One region of the Oryzibacillus soli genome, then DNA from elsewhere that is predicted to be linked to it. Evidence: riboswitches for the same ligand, from Rfam matches in the RefSeq annotation. Region 1 holds a riboswitch; each other region holds the start of a gene.
What was found. Region 1 has a riboswitch for cyclic di-GMP ahead of ACSEXW_RS11825 (hypothetical protein). Riboswitches for the same ligand answer to the same signal wherever they lie in the genome.

Region 1 (5,451 bases):
ACGATGACTTCCACGCTGAGCGGAGTTCCCCTGGACGCCTTCTCGGGAAGCTTCTCCAGCTCCACCTGCAGGAACTGATCCGGAGTCTCCGGCTGCCGCTGCTGCCCGGAGCCGTCAAATCCGCCGTAATAACCGCCGGGATTGTTGCCCCCTGCGGTCTTATTCGGATTCGGCAGCTGCTTGACCGTCCCCTTATACTGGCCCGCGGAGTTGATATCCACGTTGACCTCCATGCCGACGGCCACCTTCTTCAGATCCTCCTGGCTGACGGAGGCCGCCACGGTCAGCTGGCTTAAGTCCGCCACCGTCGCCACACCCTCGTAGGCCTTGCTCATATCTCCCTTTTTCTTGTACACGGCAACGACCTCGCCGGAGAAGGTAGCGGAGATCTTCGAACGGGAGATGGATTCCTCCAGCTTGACCAGCTCCTCCCGCTTCAGCTCGAAGCTGATCTTCGCCTGCTCCAGCTCGGCCGCACTCTTGTCCCCCGGGTTCCGCAGGAGCTCGATCATCTTCAGTTCTTCGCTGCGGCTCTCCAGCTTCTTCTGGCGGAGCTGGCTCTCCAGATCCGTGACATCCAGCTCCGCCACCAGCTGTCCGGCTTCCACCCGGTCACCGGTCTTGACATAGATCTCCTTGATCCGCTTGTTCTCCTCCAGGAAGTAAACGTCCTCCTCCTTCATGGACATCAGCTTCCCCGAGCCTCGGACCTTGCTGAAGAGCGTATCCTTCCGGACCGGGTACTCCGGCTTCTTGGACAGTTTCGGGGGATTGATGGTGGGCAATGCCTCCTCCGCCTCCTCCTGGGGCAGCAAGCCGCAGCCGGTCAAGCCGGCCAAGAGCACCAGCCCCACCATCCCGGCCAGCAGCACCTTCGGCTTAGGCGATCCCTTGGAACCGCCCGTCCGCCATTTCATAGACATGGTCCGCAACCTCCATTATCGTAGGATCGTGTGTCGTCATGCAGATGGTAACCCGCTCCTCCCGGACGATGTCCCGGAAGACGCCCATGACCTGGGCGCCCATCTGCGAATCCAGCTCGGCCGTCGGCTCATCCGCCAGCAGCAGCGACGGGCGGTGGGCAATCGCTTTGGCGATGGCCACCCGCTGCTGCTCGCCGCCGGACAGCTCGAAGGGACGGTGATGCATCCGTCCGGACAATCCGACGAGACTGAGACAATGGCGGACCCGCTCCTTCCATTGGTTCCTCGGCACCCCGGCCATCCGCAAGGAGAGCTCGACGTTCTCATAAGCGGACAAGAGCGGCAGCAAGGCATAGGATTGAAAAATAAAGCCGATCTCCCTGCGGCGGATCTCCGTCCTCTGCTCATCCGTCCATTCATGGAACGGATGGCCCTTGAACCATATGGTTCCGCGGTCAGGCTGATCGAGCCCTCCGATCAGATTCAGCAGCGTCGTCTTGCCGGAGCCGGATCTTCCCCGCAGCATGACCAGGCTGTTAGGGTGTAGGGTCATATCGATGCCCTTCAACACCTGAATGCGTCGGCCGGCGGTTTGGAAGCCGCGTTCGACCCCGCTAACTGTCAACAGAGGCTCCGTTTCTGACGGTTCAGCTCCTGGGGCGGCTCCGTCCGCACGGGCGGCGGGCGTTTTTTTTGGGAAGCTGGGCCATATCCCCATCCGTTCACTCTCCCTCTATCTGTCTCCTATACGATTAATAGACGTATCCAGCTGGAATTAAGTTACAAGAATGTCCAAAGATTTTTCTTCAATGGGGAATAGTAGAAAAAAACAAGAGGAGGAATCCGTATGGAACCGTTCGTACCCTCCGTCTGGCCGGAAGCGTTGGTCCCGGCTGCGGCCGAAGGCTGTGTCCGCTGCGCGCTGGCCGCACAGCGGAAGAGAATCATCTGGGGAGAGGGCAATCCGGAGGCACCGGTATACATCCTGCTGGACAACCCCGGGGCCAGAGAGACTCCGGAGGGCGAGGCCTTTGTGTGCGGAACCCGGCAAACGCTGCAGCAAGCCGCGCACGAAACCGGCTTCCGGCAGTCGGACCTGTTCGTCACTTATCTGCTGAAGTGCCGGCCTGTCCGCGCTTATGATAAAGAAACGGCAAGAGCCTCCTGCCTGCCGTATCTCGAGGATCAATTGGCCGCACGGAAGCCCAAATTGCTGTTCTGTATGGGGAATGTGGCGCTTCGCGCTTATTGCGGGGATACAGAGGCGGAGGTAAAGGGTCTGCGCGGGAAGCTTCATGAGATCGGCAGTCAGACCGTTGCCGTGACATATCATCCGCTTGCGGTCCGGAGACGTCCCAATTTGTATCCCCTTTTTCTGCAGGATTGGCAGTTGGTTAAGCTATTTTTGGAATGATTCGACAAAAAGTGGGAGTTAAGACTCATGTATAGCAGGAAATCGGATGCTATTCTTGAACTATATTGATGGATCGTTCAGGAAAAAGGCAACCTGAGCCGAAAGGTTCAGGGCGCAAAGCCACGGGTCTAAAGCACTAACCAGTGCCAAGATAGCCGGGTTACCCTTACGGTGCTGCGGACAGCGCCCCTAAGGGCAGCGACCGATTACACCGACAGGGGGAGCCACTGGAATGACCGAGCAACAGCTGATGGATGAAATGTTGGAATTGAAGAAAGAGAAGCACACCCTCACCATGGAGCTTATCGGCGGATGCGAGCACTGTGTCCGGATCTCTTCGAACCACGATTTTAAGACGCCGATTTATTGCGGCCGCTTCACCGGCCCGCTTCACCCCACTTGCTTGGATGTGAAGACTTGTCTGGCTTGCGGGGAATATAGGAAGAACATGCTGAAGATTCCGTCGTGATCGTTTCTCATGGAAGAAGCCTCCCCCTACTCACCATCTGATGAGTAGGGGGAGGCTTCTTCTGTTCCGGAGTGACGGGCTTACTGCTTCATCATCAGCAGGATCCCCACGGTCCCCGGTCCGCAGTGGCTGGAGATTACGCAGCCTGCATCGGTGACGATAACATTCGCGGAGCCGAGCTCCTGCTCCAGCCGCTCCTTCAGCCATTGCGCCGTATCCGGGGCCATGGAGTGGGTGACGAACACCCGGGTCCGGTCGATCCGGTCCCGATGCTCCAGCGCCCGGTCAAGCAGACCGGCGGCCGCCTTATCCATCCGGCCGCGAAGCTTCTCTGCCACGATCATCCGGCCGTCCGTCACCTTGATCACCGGATGGATGCGGAGCAGACTCCCGATGAACAATTGAGTGCCGCTGCACCTTCCACCCTTGTGCAGATAATCCAAGGTATCGATGACGAACTCCGCCTCCACCCGGGCAGTGTCTTCCCGAAGCCGGGCGGCCAGCTCCACGGCGGACGTCATGCCTTGGCGCACATAATCGGCGGCCTTCAGAACCGTCAAGCCGATGCCTGTGGAGAGATTACGGGAGTCGACCACCTGGACGGCGCCCTCCGGGAATTCCGCTGCGGCGATGCAGGCATTCTGGTACGTAGACGATAATTCCGATGAGATGCTGATATAAACGACGGAACAGCCGCTTGCAACCGCGGGCTGGAACACCTCGACAAAATCCGCCGGTGACGGCGCAGAGGTCCGGGGCAAGGAGCCCAGCTCCGCCACCCGGTCGTACAGCTGCCCGGTCGTAAGGTCTCTTCCGTCCCGGTAGGTGCGATCGTCGAACACCACATAAAGCGGAATGATCCGGATCCCATTCGCTTCGATCAGCTCCGGGGTCAAGTCGCAGGTGCTGTCCGCCATGATCTGTATGGTTGACATGTTACCTTCTCCTTCTGGATGAATATGCATGATTTCGTAGATAGCCATTGTAAGGAAATCATCCGACCCCTCCATTATAACGGCGCCATGTCAGCTTTGGGAAGACAAGCAGCGGCAAAATCTGGTCGAAGACGCAAGATGCCCCTAGAACTCCCCCTATCAGAGCCGGAGGTCCCCATATCGGGTATGAACCCGTCGAGGAATAGGTAACGGTTGCCAGAAGCGCTATTTGCCCGTTTGGAGGCATATTCACCTACTAACGGATGCTACAGCGCTTATATATGGGATGAGGATGGTCTGATCCCGCTTATTAAGCCAATAGCGCTCTACAGAACCGTTAGCCATCCAGACCTGCCTCGACAGGTAAAATAGCACCGCTCAGAACCGTTAGAAGAAGGTTGCGAGCGTCACAGGTATCGCAAAAGCGAACGCGTAAACGAACGCAAGCGCGATCGCTACTGCAACCACTACCGCACCCAACAACAAGCAAGCCGTATGCGAGCAGTAAACTGCTGGCCTGCGCCAAAGGCTTGCCCGATCGACCAATAAAAATAAAAAGCCCGCCACCATCCACGGTGACAGGCTTTCCTAGAAACAGATGCTTATTTGCCGAACGCCAGCGGGTCCTTCCGCCAGGACTGGAGGAGCTCCACGTCCTGCTCGCGGATACGGCCCAGCTTGACGGCCGTCTCGATGAGCGCGGAATAGTTGGACAGCGTGTGCAAGGGCATATTCCGCTCGCGGAACGCGGCCTCCGCCTGCTCCAGCTGGTAGGTGAAGATAGCCAGCACGCCCAGGGCATGTCCGCCGGCTTCGTTCACGGCCAGCGCTGCCTTCAGGGAGCTTCCGCCGGTGGAGATCAGGTCCTCGATAACCACGGTCTTGGCACCAGGCTTCAGAATTCCCTCGATCTGGTTCTGCTTGCCGTGGCCCTTAGCCTTGTCGCGGATGTAGATCATGGGCAGATTCAGCTTGTCCGCCACCCAGGCGGCATGGGGGATGCCCGCCGTTGCCGTGCCCGCGATCACCTCGGCATCCGGGTGAAGCTCGCGCACCAGAGCGGCGAAGCCCTCTGCGATCAGATTGCGGATCTCCGGGAACGACATGGTCAGCCGGTTGTCGCAATAGATCGGCGAGATGATGCCGGAGGTCCAGGTGAACGGCTGCTCCGGACGGAGTGCTACCGCTTCGATCTTAAGCAGCGCTTCGGCCACCTGTCCGGCCAATTGATCCAGCTTGCTCATCTTACGCATTCAGCTCCTCGAGTATGGATTCCAGGGCGGTACGGGGGTCGGCAGCCGCCGTAATGGGCCGTCCGATCACCACATAGTCCGTCCCCTGGGCAAAAGCATCCCGCGGCGTCATCACGCGGGTCTGATCCCCCTGCTCGGCTCCGGCGGGGCGGATGCCCGGCGTCACCGTGGCGAAGCCCGCGCCGAGCGCGGACTTGATGGCCGTGACCTCCAGCGGGGAGGCTACGACACCGTCCAGCCCGGCCGACTTCGCCAGGCCGGCGTACCGGAGCACCGTATCCTCGACGGTGCCGGGAATACCGAGCTCATCGTTCATCATAGCCTGACCGGTACTGGTCAGCTGGGTGACGGCGATGAGCATGGGCCTTGCCAGCGTGCCGCCGCTCCGGCCTGCGGCACGCTCCACCCCCTCGCGCGCGGCCAGCATGGCGGCGCGCCCGGCAGCCGCGTGGACGTT
Region 2 (5,451 bases), on a different contig from region 1:
TTCGGGGGGAAGCCTGTCCGTTGCCGATTCAACCGGGCGTTCGATGAGCTTGAATACCCGCAGCTCTGAAAACCGTCTGGTATGGGTGGATCTGGGGGAACTACCCTTGAACGGCAAGCTGGACATCACCCCCATGAGCGGTTTGAATGTGGTCAACGCCGTCATCACCATTCCTGCAGCACAATATGCAACGATCCGTGAAGACTTGTCACAGCGTTTGCGAGGCTCTCAGGCGGACATCAGTCTGGTCTCGCAGCACTATACCGTGGACTCCCCAATCCGCTTGGACACTATGTCCGATATACGGACTTATCCGAATACCTTGATGGAATCCTTCGTCCCTGTCACGTCCGGCACGGTCTCGAAGACGATCGATATCCTGCGGGAGGGCAAGTATTCCTTCTTACTGAACGGTTCAATTCCAGACGGCAGCCGGGTCCGGATCTCCTTTCTTCCTGAGACCGGAGGGGCTCCCGTCGTTCTGGAGCCTGCGGCGGCGGCACCCGTACAGGTGAATCGCAGCATGGAGGGCCTTTACAACGAGGTGAAGGTTGAAGAGAACCACTACTTCCTTCGTCTCCGGAATCAGGCGCTTCCCGGCTGGGATGTGAAGGAATATGCCTTCAAGCCCGTCCTGCTTCATCAAGGATCCTATAAGATCGAGATGTCCGTGCAATCCGCAGCACCCAATCAGGCACAGCTGAAAAGCGCTCACGTGCTAGGTGACGATGAGATTCGAGTTCCGGAGAATCAGATTGACCTGGAACAGAATCTGCTGACCTACTACATGATGAATCATGAGACGCTTTCCTTGAATTCCGCCGGCTTCAACGCAGACGGTGCCCGCTTCCGCAGCGCCCGCACCTCCAGTCCCCGCTGGTTTATCATCGGCTTGAACCGCATTCCCGTGAAGAAGGGGCAGCTTCTCGTTTTCCAAGCCGAGGCGGGCTTCGAAAACCTGAAGAATCTGCATACCAAGCTCATGTTCTTAGACGGGAACGGACTGTTGGCGGAATCGAAATATACCGAGCTTATCGAAAAGCCCGGCTCCACCCGGTTCTATCTGATGACGGAAGCACCCGTAGACGGGTGGGTGCAACCCTGCTTCTTCTATAACGGGAACAAGGACCTCGATGGGATGCTGACCGTGCGCAGCTCCCAACTCTACATCGTGGATGATCTTGTGAAGCTGGAGAGCACCGCGATGCTTCCCGCCGAGGTGCAGCAGCCCTCCGCTGCCCCCGAGCTAACCGTTGATGCCGATGGCTTCCGTGCCCGCAACGCCCGGTATGTTATTTCGAACGAGGCCTATCATCCGATCTGGCAGCTGCACGGTGACGGTATAGCCACGCCATTCTCCATGAACCTGCTGCACAACGGTTTTCAATTGGAATCTAACGACGCGTCCGGAAGGATCTCCATTCACCCCGTGTTAAACGGAATTTACATTCTGTTTCTCATCGTCTCCGTTCTCTTTCATCTTGCCGGGGCCGGACTGCTCGTTTACCACCGTCTCATCAGACCGTCAACCCCAGGAAAATAACAAAGCCCTCTGCCATTGGCAGGGGCTTTGTCGTTTTTCTGGCGCAGAATCTCTTAACGGGGATCATCGCGGTGCAGCGGAGGTAGAGCAAGCCTTCCGTAGGCCTCCTCCAGCAATTCAGGCAAGCTCCGGCTGTCGGGCGGGCAGTGAATGGCAGCACAGGACCATTCGATGTCCACAGGAAGCCGCTTGATCGCTTGGAAGATGTGGTGGCAATATTCCGGCACACGGTCCGCACCCACATCCGGTAGGAGCAGGATGAAGTCGTACCCGGACAGCCGGCAGACCCGATCCTCCTGCTGAAGCCCCCATTGAAGCTCCTTGACGAACCTGGAGAGAATCATATTGCCCTTCGCTCTGCCGAATCTCTCCTTCCACCGGTGGAACCCCCGGAAGTCAATTAAGAGGATCGTTAGCTGCTTCCCGCTTCTGCGTGCCTCATCAGCCAGTTCCGGGAAGATCTTCTCGGCATAGTGCCGATTATAGGTTCCGGTCGCTCTGTCGAAGATGGCGGTTGCCGGCCGCAGTCCGAACAGCTTGCTCCATATCCGCCGCATTACTTATGCTCCGCAACCGGCAGAGCGGTAGTGGGGGACCGCAGGCTCTTGTTGATGGCTCTTCTCTTCACAAGAGCATAATCCGCAAAGCCAATCAAGGACGACCATACCGCCCGCAGATTGACGCTGCTTTCCTCCGATAGATGTGTGAGCCGGACGGAGCATTCTTCGATCAAGTAGCCGGACATCTCAATGAGATCGGTCATTTCCAGCTCATAGAGAAATCCCGTCTCCGTTAGTCTGAGAAAGAGACGGCGTGCCAGGTCCCCATGATACAATTTACAGCCGAATTGGGTATCCGATATCCGGTGACCCAAGACCAGCTTGCGCAGAACGAATAATCCCAGCGTCATCGCAGATCGACCGAAGCCCCTGGTTCTCGAACATACCTTATCTCCAAATGCGGTTACATAGACCGCCCCTACCTTCTCGCTCTTGCTTAACCAAAGCATGATCCCCAAATATTTCTCCAGGGGGACAGGCAGGTCGGCATCGTTCACGAGAATCATCTTGCCGCTGCTGGCCAGTACGCCACGGCGAACGGAATAGCCTTTGCCGTAGCACCGGTCATTGTCCAGTACGGTGACGCAAGGATTCGAAGCCGCAAGCTCCCGGGCGACCGCCAGGGTGTCGGACTCGGATTTTTCCACGACCAGAATGATCTCAAAGGTTCCAATCTCCGGCGTATGCTCCGCCAGCGTCTTGATATACCGTACCGTTTCCGACAATACCCGGCCTTCCTTGTAGCAGGGGATAACAATGCTGAGATCCATGTACACACACCCTTTGGTTAAGTTGTCTGGTGCCCATCCGTACAACGGTTCGGTTCAATCAGCTGGTAAAGCCGGGTCATCCCATTATTTGGTTAAAACGCAGCAAAAGGCCATTCCAAATAAGGAAATGGCCGGTTGCACTAGTTGCTCCATTGAAGCCAAGTGCCCAGATAAGGCTTCAATCTCATCGCATCCATCTACAGTAATCTACATTTATTTACATTATATTTCATGATTTTCCCGGTTCTCAATAGACCTTTTCTACTATATGTCCGAATATTTGGACAAAAAGCCCCACTGTTTTCACAGTGGGGCCATAATTTACGTGACTATCGACTCATCCGAATCGATACGTGATCCCGTACCCGCCCTTCGGGTAACGCCATTCGATGTTGTCCGAGGAGCAGGCGATGCGGCACGTGCCGCACTCGACGCAGTTCTCGTAAGCGACCCGGTTCACCTTGGCCGCCGCATCCCACTCGTACACCTCGGCGGGACAGACGGTGGTGCAGGTTTTGCCGGTGCAGCGGACGCAGACTTCCGCGCTCTTCACGGCCAGGTGGGACGCATCGTCGCACTTGTACCGGATTGAAAACAGCTTATCCGTAATGGCAGCTTGGCTCATCCGTTGATCGACCTCCATCCTTTGACGCCCAGCTTCACCAGGTTCATGGTGCCGCCGGCGGCTTGCTTGATCAGCTGCATAGCCTTCTTCTGCTTCTCGGCCTTGGTGGCGCCGTCCACGAGGAACATCTCATACGCCGCCTGGTTGACTGCCCGGGGCAGCCTCTCGAACAGCAGCTCCGGATCCTGCTCCTTCAGGAGCTTATGCATGCCCTTGTACTTCTTCAGGTCCGCCATGACGAAGGAAGCGCGGATCGCCTGATCGTACTGCTTCATGGCGGCGGCGCTGAAATCCCCCTTCGCCTTGCAGGCGATGACGGCTTCAGCGGCCAGACGGCCGGATACCATGGCCAGGTTCGTGCCCTCCCGGTGCACGAAGTTGACCAGCTGGGCGGCGTCGCCGGTAATGCACCAGCCGCTGCCCGACATTGGCGGGATAGAGTGGAAGCCGCCCTCCGGAATGAGATGCGCCGCATACTCCTTCACTTCGCCGCCCTGGATCAGCTTGCGGATGGACGGATGCTTCTTCACCTCGTCCAGAAGCTCGTGAGGCTTCACCTTCTTCTCCCGCAGGTGGCCGACCATGACGCCGATGCCGAGCGAGATCGATTCCTTATTCGTGTACATGAAGCCCATGCCAGCCATCCCCTTGGAGGTCTCGCCCATAAACTCCACGGTGACGCCTTCGTCCCCCTCCACCCCGAAGCGGTCCTCGATCTTCTCCTTCGGGAGCATGATGATCTCCTTCACGGCCAGAGATACCTCGTCCGGATTCCATTCCCGGTGCACGCCCATGGCTTTGCCTAGGAGGGAGTTGACCCCGTCGGCGATGATGACCACATCGGCGTAGATATCGCCGTCCTCCCGGTCCGTCCGCACGCCCACCACCCGGTCGCCTTCCCGGATCACGTCGACCGCGCAGGTTTCGTAGACCGGCAGTGCGCCTGCCGCTACCGCCTTCTCTGCGAACCATTGGTCGAACTTGGCCCGCAGGCCGGTGAAGCAGTTATATGGGCTGCTGTAAGCCGCATTCCGGTGGCTCAGCATCGTGGAGGAGTCCTTGCCCATCATCCACATGCGCTGCTCCACGATATACCGCTCGATAGGCGGATTCTTCTCCGACAGGAAATCCGGCACCAGCTCCTCGATCTGCTGGCGGTAGAGGACGCCGCCGAAGACGTTCTTGGCGCCCGGGTATTCGCCCCGCTCCAGCAGGATGACCTTCAGCCCCGCACGGGCCAGCGTCAGCGCCGCCGCACTGCCCGCAGGGCCTGCGCCGACGACGACCGCATCGAATTTCTCATTCATGGTTATACCCCTCCCGCTGCTGCGGTCTCCAGCATGGACAAGCCGCCCCGCCGCGCTTTAATCTCGGCCGTTATGGCCGGCACCACCTGGAACAGATCTCCTACGATGGCGTAGTGGGAGATCTGGAAGATCGGCGCCTCCGGGTCCTTATTGATGGAGACGATGATGTCCGAGCTCTGCATGCCCACCGTATGCTGCACCGCTCCCGAGATCCCCACCGCAAAAAACAGCTTCGGCCTCACCGTATGCCCCGTCTGCCCGATCTGCCGCTCGTGGCCCACCCAGCCGGCATCCACCGCCGCACGGGTTGCCCCGACCTCTCCGCCCAGCGCATCCGCAAGCTCCCGGAGCATGGCGAACGCCTCCAGTCCGCCCATGCCCCGGCCTCCGGCGACGATGACCTCCGCCTCCTCCAGGTTCACGTGGCTCACTTCCTCGATGAAGTCAAGGACCTTGGCCGCGATGGACGCCTCCTCGAAGGTCTCCGTCATCCGGACGATCTCGCCGGTCCGCTCCGGTGCCTTGGGCAGCGCCTGGAACACGCCCGCCCGGGCCGTGGCCATCTGGGGCCGGTACTGCTTGCACAGGATCGTCGCCATCATCTTCTCGGAAAAAGCTGGTCGGCTCGCCATCAGGAGCCGTGAGG
Region 3 (5,451 bases), on a different contig from region 1:
TAATAAACCCTGACATCCATGTCAGGGTCAAGATTTCAAGCAGCCTAATTTTTCAATGCTCCAACGGCACATCCTCTTCCACCGCATATTCAAAGTCCTCGATATCGAACACTTGGACGGGAACCCCGCCCTCGATCACTTTGTCGACGAATTCATACTGGTCGGTCAGAACAGGTACCTTCTCCCGGATCGCCAGCAGGATCAGATCCGTCTCGATGGGATCGAACTTTTCTCCGTATTCCGCATTCTCGAGGGCATACACCACCGTGATCGACACCTTGTCGTTGACCAGGAGCGAGGGGCTTTTCTTCCAGGGGGAGCCTAGGGCCCGCTCGATTTTTTTCTTATTCAAGGCGTCCTCGAAGAAACGGACGAGGCCTTCGATATTTTTGCGGATGTAAGGGTCCTCTTCCTCTTGGTTCATGATGGGATCCTTGCTCTCCATCAGGTCATAGAGCTCCATCAGGCTGGAGTAGGGCATTACGTATTCCACAGGCTGGCTCGGTACCATCAGCTGCCCGTAGATCGCGATCATTACCGCTTCGGTGACAAAACGCCGCGCCATATCCACATATCCTCCGGCTTGCATCAATAGTTACTTCAACACTAGACCCTTATTATAGCAGGCTTCGGCCCTCAAGAAAATCATCGGCCCCGGATTTATCGGGAGAGGGGATTATGGTACAATGCGGACAGAAGAACGAAACGTGCTGCGGCCGGGCCGCCGACGACGGAGGAACCCATGGAGTCCCATCGTGAGAATATCCAGTACCAGCATCCTTTCCTAGCCGTAAAGATCTTCGACGCCGACCGATCCGGCTCCCCGAAGGCTTCGAACACGCCTCCGCGCTGGCATTACCACAAGGAAGTCGAGATCATCGTCATGCTGAAGGGGCGCTTCGGCTTTTACATCAATGACAGGGCTCATGTGCTGGAAACCGGCGACGTGCTCTTGATCGGATCCAACGAGCTTCACAAGGACTATCCCTGCGACAATGCCAGCTTTCTTGTGTTCCAATTCGATATCCAGGAGCATCTCGAGCACAGCGGGCTGCCGTATTACCGCTACTTCGCGGATTCGGGAGCGCCGCTCAGCCGGTTGAATTACATCCTCCGGGGCGACGACGCGGTCCGGGAGCGTATTTTCGCGTGTGTGAAGGAAATCTTCCGCGAGTCCCAGACCAAGCAGGAGGGCTATGAGATCGCCATCAGCATCCAGATCAAGACCATCATTCTGAACCTGCTGCGCGCGGACACCCGGCGGGCGCTGCCGACCCGGGAGAACACGGACCTTCTCAGACTGCGACCCGTCCTGGATCATATCGAGAGCAGCATTGAGGATAAGCTTCAGGTGGAGGACGCCTGCAAGCTGGCGAATATGAGCTACCACTACTTCGTGAAGTTTTTCAAGAAGACCATGGGCCTGTCCTTTGTGGATTATGTGATCATGAAGAAGATCAAGCGCGCCGAGCTTCTGCTCCTGACCAAGGACATGAGCATCGCCCAGATCGGAGAAGAGGTAGGGATGTCCAATATGGCGCATTTCTACAAGATGTTCCGGAAGTTTAAGGGCTGCTCTCCCAATGAGTTCCGGAAGAAGATGCAGTTTGATGCGGGAGGCTGATAAGGCCTCTTTTTTGCGTTCGCGAAGTGCTGTCAACCCTCCAAAATCTGACTGTCCGTCAATAGTCCCCGGGGCATGCTCCAAAATCCGACAAAACCATCCCTGGGACTTATATTCGGCTATGACCCCCACAAACTATAATAAGGGTACGAAGCCAAAGCGAACCACCTGACCTCGATAATGGCAAACCTGATGAAAATCAGTGACGCAAAGCTACAGGGGCTAAATTGCGGAGAACCGCGGAATGCCAGCCAGCTGCCGAAAGTGTAGGGACCGTACAGCGGGACAACCTTACTCGGCATAAGAGGAAGGGTTGTCCCCTTTTCGGTTTCCACACTATACCTATGGAGGTAATTGCATCATGATGAAACGGATTCTTCCTCTGTTGTTAGCCGCTTTGTTCTGCATCACTGTGGCCGCACCGATAGCCGCTTACGCCGAAGATTCCGTTCCGACCAAAGCCCAAGCCGTGTCGGGTGTCAGCTTCAGGGATCAACCGAGCACCTCCGGCAACCTGCTCCGGTATCTGAAGACCGGCGAGATCGTGACTGTCATCGGACAGCCGAATCCGTACTGGTACAACATTCAGGACCAACAGGGCGTTACGGGCTACGTATCCTCCAGCTCCAAATACATAAAGGTTATCAGCAATGCCAAGATCATCTACGGGGTCAACTTCAGAACCGCTCCCAGCTCTACGGCGGACCGCATCCGGTTGCTCTCAACGGGGGAGGATATGCTGATACTGGCCAAGGTGAACGACAGCTGGTATAAGGCACAGGACTCCAAGGGCGTCGTCGGTTATGTCAGCTCCAGCACTAAATACATAACGGTCAACAACGATATTTACAAAATGGATCTTCCGGTGGACGAGCGTATCGAAAGCTTTATCAACCAGGGGATGACGTACATGGGCACCCCGTATGAATTCGGCTCCGACCGCTTCGACACCTCTACCTTCGATTGCTCCGACTTCGTGCAGCAGTCCTTCTGGGACATAACCCGCGAAGTGATCGCAGGCGATTCCCGTGGACAAGCCGACTATGTCAAGAGCTTGGGACCGGTGGCATCCGATTGGAGAAACCTGAAGCGCGGCGACCTGATGTTCTTCATGTCCTATAAGGGCTACAAGGCTTCCGACTACGCCGGGATCGACGAATCCACAGAGACCGTCACCCACGTGGCCATCTACCTGGGCAACGGGCAGATGCTGCAGACCTACTCCCCGGAATCCGGTGGTGTGCGCATCGACACAATCGGGGGGAATACTTGGGAGTACCGTTACCTTTATGGCGGCACCTTCACCAAATAATCCTCTTGACGGAATTTCCAATCGTCTGGTAATATAAGGCACATCTTCATCAAGCACTCATAAGATCCGTTATGCGAAGGACGCAAACGAAGGCCATCGGCCTGGTTTGCGTCCTTATTTGTTTTTGAACCGGAGGGAGGAATAGGGCAGTGGGCAGGATGCGACATTTGGGCATCAGCCTGGCGGCGGCACTTATGGCCGCTTTGCTGGTATACGGCGTGTACGAGCTGCTGATCCGGCAGGTGGAGCTGCAGGAGACGGTGCAGGTGGTGGTGCCGAAGCGGTTTATCCCTACGGGGGCCACCCTTCGGGAGGAAATGCTGGAGTACCGGGCGGTGGCACGGGGAGGCATGCTGGAGGGGATGCTGACCGATCTGGACCAGGCGGTGGGGCAGGAGGCTGTCGTTCCGCTGGGTACGGAGGAGCCGGTATTGAGCTGGAAGCTGGACCGTTTCCGTCTGCTGCCCGGACCGGACGAGGCCGTGTTTCCGGTGCCGAAGGAGTACCTCCTGTCCGTTCCCGGAAGCATCCGGGCCGGTGATCTTGTGGTGGTGTATGCCTCAGGGAAGCTCGGCACCGTCAGACTGCTTCCGGAGGATATCATCGTTGCCTCCGTGAAGTCCTCGGCCAACACGGAGGTGGACGATCCGAAGCAGCCCCATCTGGCGGCCAAGGTGGCCAACGACCAGATGGCCATGTATGCCTCCCGGCGGGATGCCAACGGAGCCGTGGAGCAGCTGAACTTGAACCTGACGGAGGAGGAGTGGCGGATTCTCGATGAGGCTTGCCGGGGCAAGAACAACAAGCTGGTGATCGCCATGAAGGGGGCCTCCGGCGGAATGGGAAGGGGGGACGGACCATGAACGGAGCAAGGCAGCCGGGAGGACGCCCGGTGCAGAGAGAAGCGGAGGAAGGGACGAGAGGCCGGACGATCCTGTTTACCGGGACGACTCCCAATATCGGCACGACGGTATTGGCATTCGGGACGGCGGTGCGACTGGCAGAGCGGTCCGATACCCCCGTAGGCTACTTATGCCTGAACCTGAAGAGCTCCAAGCTGCATCGGTACCTAGGCAAGGAGGAGACGTACACCGGTCTGGATACGGTACGGGCGGAGATGCGCGCCGGCTCGTTGTATGCCGGCCGGCTGAAGTCTTACTTCGAGCCGGTTAAAGATGCGGGGCGGCTGGAGATTCTGTACGGGGCCAATCAGCGGGAGCAGGCCGAATTCTACCTGCCGGCCGATATCCGGCATCTGCTCAAGATCGTCCGGGAGTCCTATCCGTTATGCATCATCGAGGTGAATGCCTGCTGGGACAATGCGGCCACCATTGCGGCTTCCATGGAGGCCGATGCCAAGGTTCTGGTCACAACGCCGGATCTCGGACATTTTCAGGAGGATATGACCCGGTGGGTCAAAACGGTCGCTCCCCTGTTCGGCGTGGAGCCGGATTCGTTTCTTCTGGCCGTCACCCAATGGCAGCCCGGACGGACCGGGGGGATCAAGCCGGCGGATATCCGGAAGGAGGCCGGCATGGAGCTGGCGGCGACCGTTGCTTATGATCCGGAGCTTAGGGAATGGCTGAACCAGGGCCGGCTTCTGGAATATGTGACCCGCACCAAGCCATTCCTGCAATCCGTGGAGTCTCTGGCGGACCTGCTGGTCGCCCAGTTGGGCATCCGGATCGGCCCGGGGGGAGCGGCAACCCCCGCCGGCAGGCTGCGGAGCTGGATGCCGATGCTGCACGGACGTTAGGAGGGCGTAGGATGGAAGAGCGATTTTCCGTATTGTCGTTCGCGGACCGGTGCCGTTCGGAAGCCAGGGTCCATGCTGCAGGCGGGGAAGCGGAGACGAATAGCCTGGAGGGAGCGTCGGACTGGTTCCGCGAGCTGGTGGAGGCCATACGCACCGAGCTGGCGGCTCCGAGAGGACGGTCCGAAGAGGAGCGGCAGGCGTACACCCACCTGCTGAACCGGGCCGTTATCGGATATGAGGGGGACCGCCGGAGAATGCTGGCCATTGTCCAGGATCTGCTCGCCAAGAAGCGGATTCACCGGCAGCCGCCCGCCTCCCTCCGGTTCGCCGGTCTGGCCGAAGCGGTCTTCGCCGAGATCCTCGGCTGGAGCGTGCTGGAGTCCATTCTGGAGAGGAAGGACGGTCTGGAGGAGATTCAGGTGGTGGGGGAGCGGGTCTATGAGGTGAGGGGCGGTGTCCCGATTCCCTCCCAGCAGCAGTTTCGGAGCATCCAGGAGCTGGAGCGGCTGCAGCAGAATCTGGTGCTGTTCAATAAGGACACGCTGAACATCCGCAAGAGATGGGTGGAGGTGGCGCTCCTGGACGGCTCCCGGGTCACCATGACGGGCTTCGGCTACACATCCGTGCCGACGTTGACCATCCGTTTCTACGCCACGGCCGTTTATGAGCTGGACCGCCTGTCCGCCTCCGAATTCGGGACGCTGTGCCCGCGGATGGCCCGGCTGCTGCGGCTGCTTGTACGCAGCTGCTTCAATCTGG
Region 4 (5,451 bases), on a different contig from region 1:
GGCGGGGGAGCTTTTCTTTTGTTCCGGGGAGGAGCGGCTTGAGCATGATAGGGGAAGACAATCGGGAGGGCCTTCGGGTCCGGAACGTGGGCGTGTTCGCCCACGTGGATGCCGGCAAGACGACCACCACGGAGAGGATTCTGTATGCCAGCGGCAGAATCCGGACCTTAGGCAGCGTCGATACGGGGACGGCGCAGACGGATTGGCTGGACGTGGAGCGGGAACGGGGCATCTCCGTCCGGGCGGCGGTGACCCGATACGAATGGCGGGGAGTATCCGTAAATGTGGTGGATACGCCGGGACATGTGGATTTCTTGTCCGAGGTGGAGAGAAGTCTGCGGGTGATGGACGGCGCCGTGCTGGTTCTCTCCGCGGTGGAAGGCGTCCAGGCTCAGACGGAGGTGATCTGGAGGGCGCTGCGGGAGCTGCGGATTCCGACCCTCCTCTATGTGAACAAGATGGACCGGATCGGCGCAGACCCGCTGCGCGTTCTCACGGAGATCCGCAGGCTGCTCTCGCCTGCCGCGGTGCCGATCCAGGCGCCTGTGGGGGTTGAAAATGGGTTTACGGGAGTCCTCGATCTTATGGGCGAGGGGGCGACGGCTTCGGGAGAGGCTTGTCCGGAAGCGGCGGAATACCGCAGGCTGCTGAACGAGATCCTGGCGGAGCAGGACGAGGAGCTGCTCATGAAGGTGCTGGAGGAAGGAGAACAGCCGCCAGAAGTGCTGAGGGATGTTCTGAAGCCCGCGGCGGAGCGAGCCACAGCTTATCCCGTTCTCTTCGGAGCTTCGAGTCAAGGCATCGGCATCCTGCCGCTGATGGATGCCATCATTTCCCTGCTGCCGCCACCGGCAGGCTCGTCCGACGCTCCGTTGTCGGGCGTCGTATTCAAACTGGAGCAGGATGCGGCCATGGGCCGGGTGGCGTATGTCCGCTTGTACGACGGCGTGCTCCGCAACCGGGATTCCGTCCTGAACCACACCCGGGGGCTGGACGAGAAGATCACGCAGATCCGCAAGGTGGAGGGGCCCAAATCCGTGGACGCCGGGGTTCTGCAAGCCGGGGACATCGGAGCCGTGTACGGCTTCAGCCACGCGGCCGTAGGGGACATTCTCGGCAGTCCGGAGCGGATCCCGCACCTCGGGCGGATGGCGGTGCCCCTCCTGACCGTACAGGTGAAGTGGCGTCAGGAGAAGGACTTCCCTGCGGCGGTAGCCGCCTTCCGGGAGCTGGCGGATGAGGATCCCCATCTGGACGTCCAGTGGCTGAAGGAGGAGCGGGAGCTTCATCTGAAGGTCATGGGCCCGATCCAGATCGAGGTCCTGACGGAGCTGGTGAAGAGCCGCTACGGGCTGGACGTGGACTTCGGGGAGCCGACGGTCATTTATAAGGAAACGCCGGCCGAAGCCGGCTTCGGGTTCATCGCCTATACGATGCCCAAGCCCTGCTGGGCGGTACTCCGGTTCCGGATCGAGCCCGGCGAGCGGGGCAGCGGCCTGCAATATGCCTCCATTGTACGGAAAGAAGACCTTCTGGAGAGCTATCAGAACGAGGTAGCTCGCAGGGTCCCGGAGGCGCTGGAGCAGGGCTTGCGCGGCTGGGAGGTAACGGATCTGAAGGTGACGCTGGTGGAGGGGGAGCATCACGTGTGGCATACCCATCCGCTGGATTTCGTCGTGGCGACGCCGATGGGCATCATGGACGGGCTGGCGCGCACGGGAACCAAGCTGCTGGAGCCGATGCTCCGGTTCCGCCTGTCCGTGCCGGAGGAGGCCGGAGGCAAGGTGATGAATGAGCTGGTGCTGATGAGGGGGGAATTCGACAACCCCGTCTTGAGCGGGGAGCGGCTGGAGCTGACCGGGATGCTCCCGGTGGCAACCTCCCTTGATTTTCCGGCGCGGCTAAGCTCCATGACCAAGGGAAGGGGCCATCTGTCCGTATCGTTCGGTGGATACCGGGAATGCCCGCCGGAGGTTCATGTGGAGCGGCCCCGGAGGGGAGTGAATCCGCTCGACCAGTCCAAATATATATTGGCGGTTCGACGGGCTCTGTAGCGTGCCATGCGACGGAAGGAGCCCCTGGGCAATCGCGGGGCTAGTCCCTCTCGTTTTCGAAGAACTCGCACTTTTTCCGTTGATGGTAGGTAATTTCGCTTACGCTTGATTGTACGACGATGACGGAATCGTCGAACCGGATGATCAGCCCTTTGGGATCCACGATCATATCGTCCTCGAACACCCGGATCGGGATCCGCTTGGTCATAGCCTCCTGGAAATCGGCGTCGGTCATCAGCTTGCGGTTGCGTGCCATGGTTGCATTCTCCTTTTCAAAGTTTCCTAGACTTACCATCTTATGCTAACCTGTATCCGTGTCGAATACAAGGGGGGATTGTCGCTGGAACGGATTTTGATCACAGGCTACAAGGCATCGGAGCTGGGGATCCACTCCATGAAGCATCCAGGGATTCCGATTATTAAGAAGGCGGTGGCCAAGGTGCTCCGGGGCCTGCTGGAGGATGGCCTGGAATGGGTGGTGGTCAGCGGCCAGTGGGGGGTGGAGCTGTGGGCCGCCGAAGCCGCTCTGGAGCTTCGGGAGGAGTATCCTGCGCTCCGGCTGGCGGTGATCACCCCTTACGAGAACCAGGAGGAGCACTGGGGCGAGGAGAAGCAGGAATGGTACCGCAGCCTCCTCGCGCGGGCGGACTACAAGGCCTGCGTCTCCAAGCGCGGGTATGAGGGGCCTTGGCAGTTCAAGGCCAAAGACCGGTTTTTGCTCCGCAACACGGACGGCCTCTTGCTTCTGTATGATGAGGAGAAGGAGGGCTCGCCCCGGTACCTCCGTGCGGAGGCTCAGCGTTACGCAGCTATTGAGCCTTACCGAATCATCACGATTACGGCGCAGGACCTTCAGGATACGGCGGACGAGGAACGTCCGGCTTGGGATTAAAGGGACAAGGGACCGGCAGGGGCCGGATGCATCCGAAGGGAGGCGTCCGGTCCTCTTTGTCGCACCCCAAGATCGCCTGATTGCAGGGAATTAGCCAATCTTACCCATGGAAACGGGAGTTAAAAACGACAAATTACAGAAAAGTTTCCAATTTAGACACATTTTTTGCGTGACAAAGATCGTTCATCCTTTATCCTACCTATTGGGGGATGAAGTTGGACCTGAATCGAATAGTGACCGGCAAACCTGCCGAAAGGCAGGGACGCAAAGCTATAGGGACTACTCCCGCAGGTCGGGAAAGTCAGCCAGTTGCCCATTCCTGAACTGTGGCATATCCGGCTCCAGTTTTTTTTCTTTCCCTTACAAGCCCACTACAAAGACAGAAGAGGAGAGATGTACGTGAACCATGCTTTGAATCGGGTTCAAGAATGGTTTCCCAGTGCGGACGGCGACCCCTCCCGGCGCCAGCAGCTCCAGGAGCTCTTAGAGGAGCTCCTGGCAGGAGCCGACCGGTTGAAAAATCCGGATCGGGTCAATCTGGCCGGAACGAAGCGGCGTTCGGAGCATTTTTACCGGGAGCTGCTGCAGGAGAGCGCGATACCCCAATCGGGCGCTCCTATGAAGGATGTGGTTCCGAAGCTCTTGGAGCTGCTTCATGACCATCCATACCACACGAAGTATTTTTTGACGAACATTTTGCCCATGGCGAGCATTCCCGGGATCGTCGGCATGCTGGCCGCTTTCCTGGTGAACGGGAACAACCTGTGGGATGTCTACGGGCCCGCTGGAGCCGAGGCGGAGGTGCGCGTCATCGGCATGATGTCCAAGCTGGTCGGATACGACCCCATGCTAAGCGGCGGCTATACGACCTGGGGCGGTCAAGGGGCGGTCTTTACAGGTCTCCGTCTGGCCATTGCCAAGCTTGCGCCGGACGCTCAACAGACCGGAGTGCCGCGGAACCTGTACGCCTTCTGCTCGGAAGCGGCCCACTACAGCCTCTATAAATCGGTCCAGGCCACCGGTCTCGGCACGGATCGGCTGATCCGGGTGCGCACCCGCCGCGACAGCAGCATGGACCTGGATGATCTGCGGGACAAGCTGCTGCAGGTAATCCGCCAAGGCGGAATTCCCGCTTATATCGTCGCCACGACGGGGACGACGGATGCCTTGGGCATCGACGATGTGCAGGGCGTCAGCGCCGTCTCCCGTGAGATCGCACAAGCCCACGGCTTGCCTGATCCCCATATCCATGCCGATTCGGCGCTGGGCGGATTTTTCGCGTTCTTCAACGGGTATGACTTCGACCGTAACCCGCTTGGGCTGCCTATTACGGCGCTGAAGCCTCTGCACGCCATTCACCGCAGGCTCCGGCACCTGAACCTGGCTGATTCACTCTGTTTCGACTTCCAGAAGCTGGGCCAGACGCCGTACGTGACGAGCCTGTTCATGGTCCGCAACGCATCGGATCTGAAGCTCTTGGATCTGGAGCCCGAGGAGACGCCTTATGTGGGACACCGGGGGTACGGCCAATACCATACGGGTTACACGCTCGAATGCTCCAGGATGGCCAGCGCCGTCAGCATTTACAGCGCCTTGACCGCATTCGGAATCGAGGGCTACCAAAGACTGCTGGCGCAGTTCATCGAGGTGAGCCACCGTATCCGTGAAGAGGTGGCCCGGGAGATTCCCGAGCTGACTCTCGTGAATGCCGATAATCCGGGCATCGTCTCCTTGTTCCGGCTGTATGCGCCGGTAGGCCCCCGTTTCGCGGACGAAGTGGCCGGGCGCTGCTCCACCGGGCAGATCGCCGAGACCAACCGGCTGAACGAGGAGCTGTTCGAGCTCTTGGGCCGGGATCGGGATAAGATGTTCTTCGGCGATACCAAGAAGCATCTGCTCGTTCCCACAACGGACGGTCCGGACCAGCCGCTATCGGCTTCCAAGATCTTCGTCATCTCGCCGTACACCGAGGTGGAGCACGTCCCGGAGATCGTCCGCTACCTGAAGTCCAGAGTAAACGAGGCTCTGTCGGCCTTGAAGATTCCAACCGCACCTTAAGGAGGACCATCATACCTTGAACCGCATATGGAACAACCCCATCACGAGAGGATTCCGAAGATCCGTATCTATGAAAATCATGCTGGGCGTCACCATCCTCCAGCTCTTGACCTGCTCCGCCTTCGCCCTGTCGGGGTATATGGTGAATACCAAACAAACGGACCGGCTCCTGGAGCAGTTCGACCTTCGGCTGGCGACGGATATCCACGTGGCCGATGAAGCCGTTGCCTCCATACCGGGCCACATCGAGGAGATCGACGGGGTCAAGCATCCCTATTACCAGCAAGTGAAGAAGTCTTTGGAGGCCCTGAAGCAGAAGCACGGCTTGGAAAATGTCTACATCCTGGCCAACCGCCAGGATAAGGAGCAAATTCTGATCCTGACGGGCCTGGACGAGGATTTCGGCACGGATTACCCCTTCACCGGCGAGATGAAGGAGTCCCTGCA

Region 2: it holds a riboswitch for cyclic di-GMP, as region 1 does, so the genes downstream of both, ACSEXW_RS03915 (glycosyltransferase) here and ACSEXW_RS11825 (hypothetical protein) in region 1, are expected to answer to the same signal.
Region 3: it holds a riboswitch for cyclic di-GMP, as region 1 does, so the genes downstream of both, ACSEXW_RS22870 (C40 family peptidase) here and ACSEXW_RS11825 (hypothetical protein) in region 1, are expected to answer to the same signal.
Region 4: it holds a riboswitch for cyclic di-GMP, as region 1 does, so the genes downstream of both, ACSEXW_RS06655 (pyridoxal phosphate-dependent decarboxylase family protein) here and ACSEXW_RS11825 (hypothetical protein) in region 1, are expected to answer to the same signal.

The regions. Positions count from the first base shown of each region.
Region 1 is NZ_JBPPGJ010000007.1:255,088-260,538, reverse strand. Features, by position in the region: gene ACSEXW_RS11840 (efflux RND transporter periplasmic adaptor subunit) at 1-923, opposite strand, end outside; gene ACSEXW_RS11835 (ABC transporter ATP-binding protein) at 880-1,641, opposite strand; gene ACSEXW_RS11830 (uracil-DNA glycosylase) at 1,771-2,337, shown strand; cyclic di-GMP riboswitch class I at 2,415-2,505, shown strand; gene ACSEXW_RS11825 (hypothetical protein) at 2,570-2,806, shown strand; gene ACSEXW_RS11820 (DegV family protein) at 2,887-3,741, opposite strand; gene pyrE (orotate phosphoribosyltransferase) at 4,344-4,985, opposite strand; gene pyrF (orotidine-5'-phosphate decarboxylase) at 4,987-5,451, opposite strand, start outside.
Region 2 is NZ_JBPPGJ010000002.1:433,470-438,920, forward strand. Features, by position in the region: gene ACSEXW_RS03905 (hypothetical protein) at 1-1,543, shown strand, start outside; gene ACSEXW_RS03910 (GGDEF domain-containing protein) at 1,597-2,100, opposite strand; gene ACSEXW_RS03915 (glycosyltransferase) at 2,100-2,873, opposite strand; cyclic di-GMP riboswitch class II at 2,994-3,077, opposite strand; gene ACSEXW_RS03920 (ferredoxin family protein) at 3,211-3,498, opposite strand; gene ACSEXW_RS03925 (FAD-dependent oxidoreductase) at 3,495-4,805, opposite strand; gene ACSEXW_RS03930 (electron transfer flavoprotein subunit alpha/FixB family protein) at 4,808-5,451, opposite strand, start outside.
Region 3 is NZ_JBPPGJ010000020.1:24,882-30,332, reverse strand. Features, by position in the region: gene ACSEXW_RS22880 (ADP-heptose synthase) at 53-565, opposite strand; gene ACSEXW_RS22875 (helix-turn-helix domain-containing protein) at 743-1,624, shown strand; cyclic di-GMP riboswitch class I at 1,797-1,887, shown strand; gene ACSEXW_RS22870 (C40 family peptidase) at 1,986-2,936, shown strand; gene ACSEXW_RS22865 (CpaB family protein) at 3,095-3,799, shown strand; gene ACSEXW_RS22860 (CpaE/TadZ family protein) at 3,796-4,692, shown strand; gene ACSEXW_RS22855 (ATPase, T2SS/T4P/T4SS family) at 4,704-5,451, shown strand, end outside.
Region 4 is NZ_JBPPGJ010000004.1:136,961-142,411, reverse strand. Features, by position in the region: gene ACSEXW_RS06670 (GTP-binding protein) at 45-2,054, shown strand; gene ACSEXW_RS06665 (hypothetical protein) at 2,095-2,310, opposite strand; gene ACSEXW_RS06660 (SLOG family protein) at 2,389-2,946, shown strand; cyclic di-GMP riboswitch class I at 3,176-3,263, shown strand; gene ACSEXW_RS06655 (pyridoxal phosphate-dependent decarboxylase family protein) at 3,346-5,004, shown strand; gene ACSEXW_RS06650 (methyl-accepting chemotaxis protein) at 5,021-5,451, shown strand, end outside.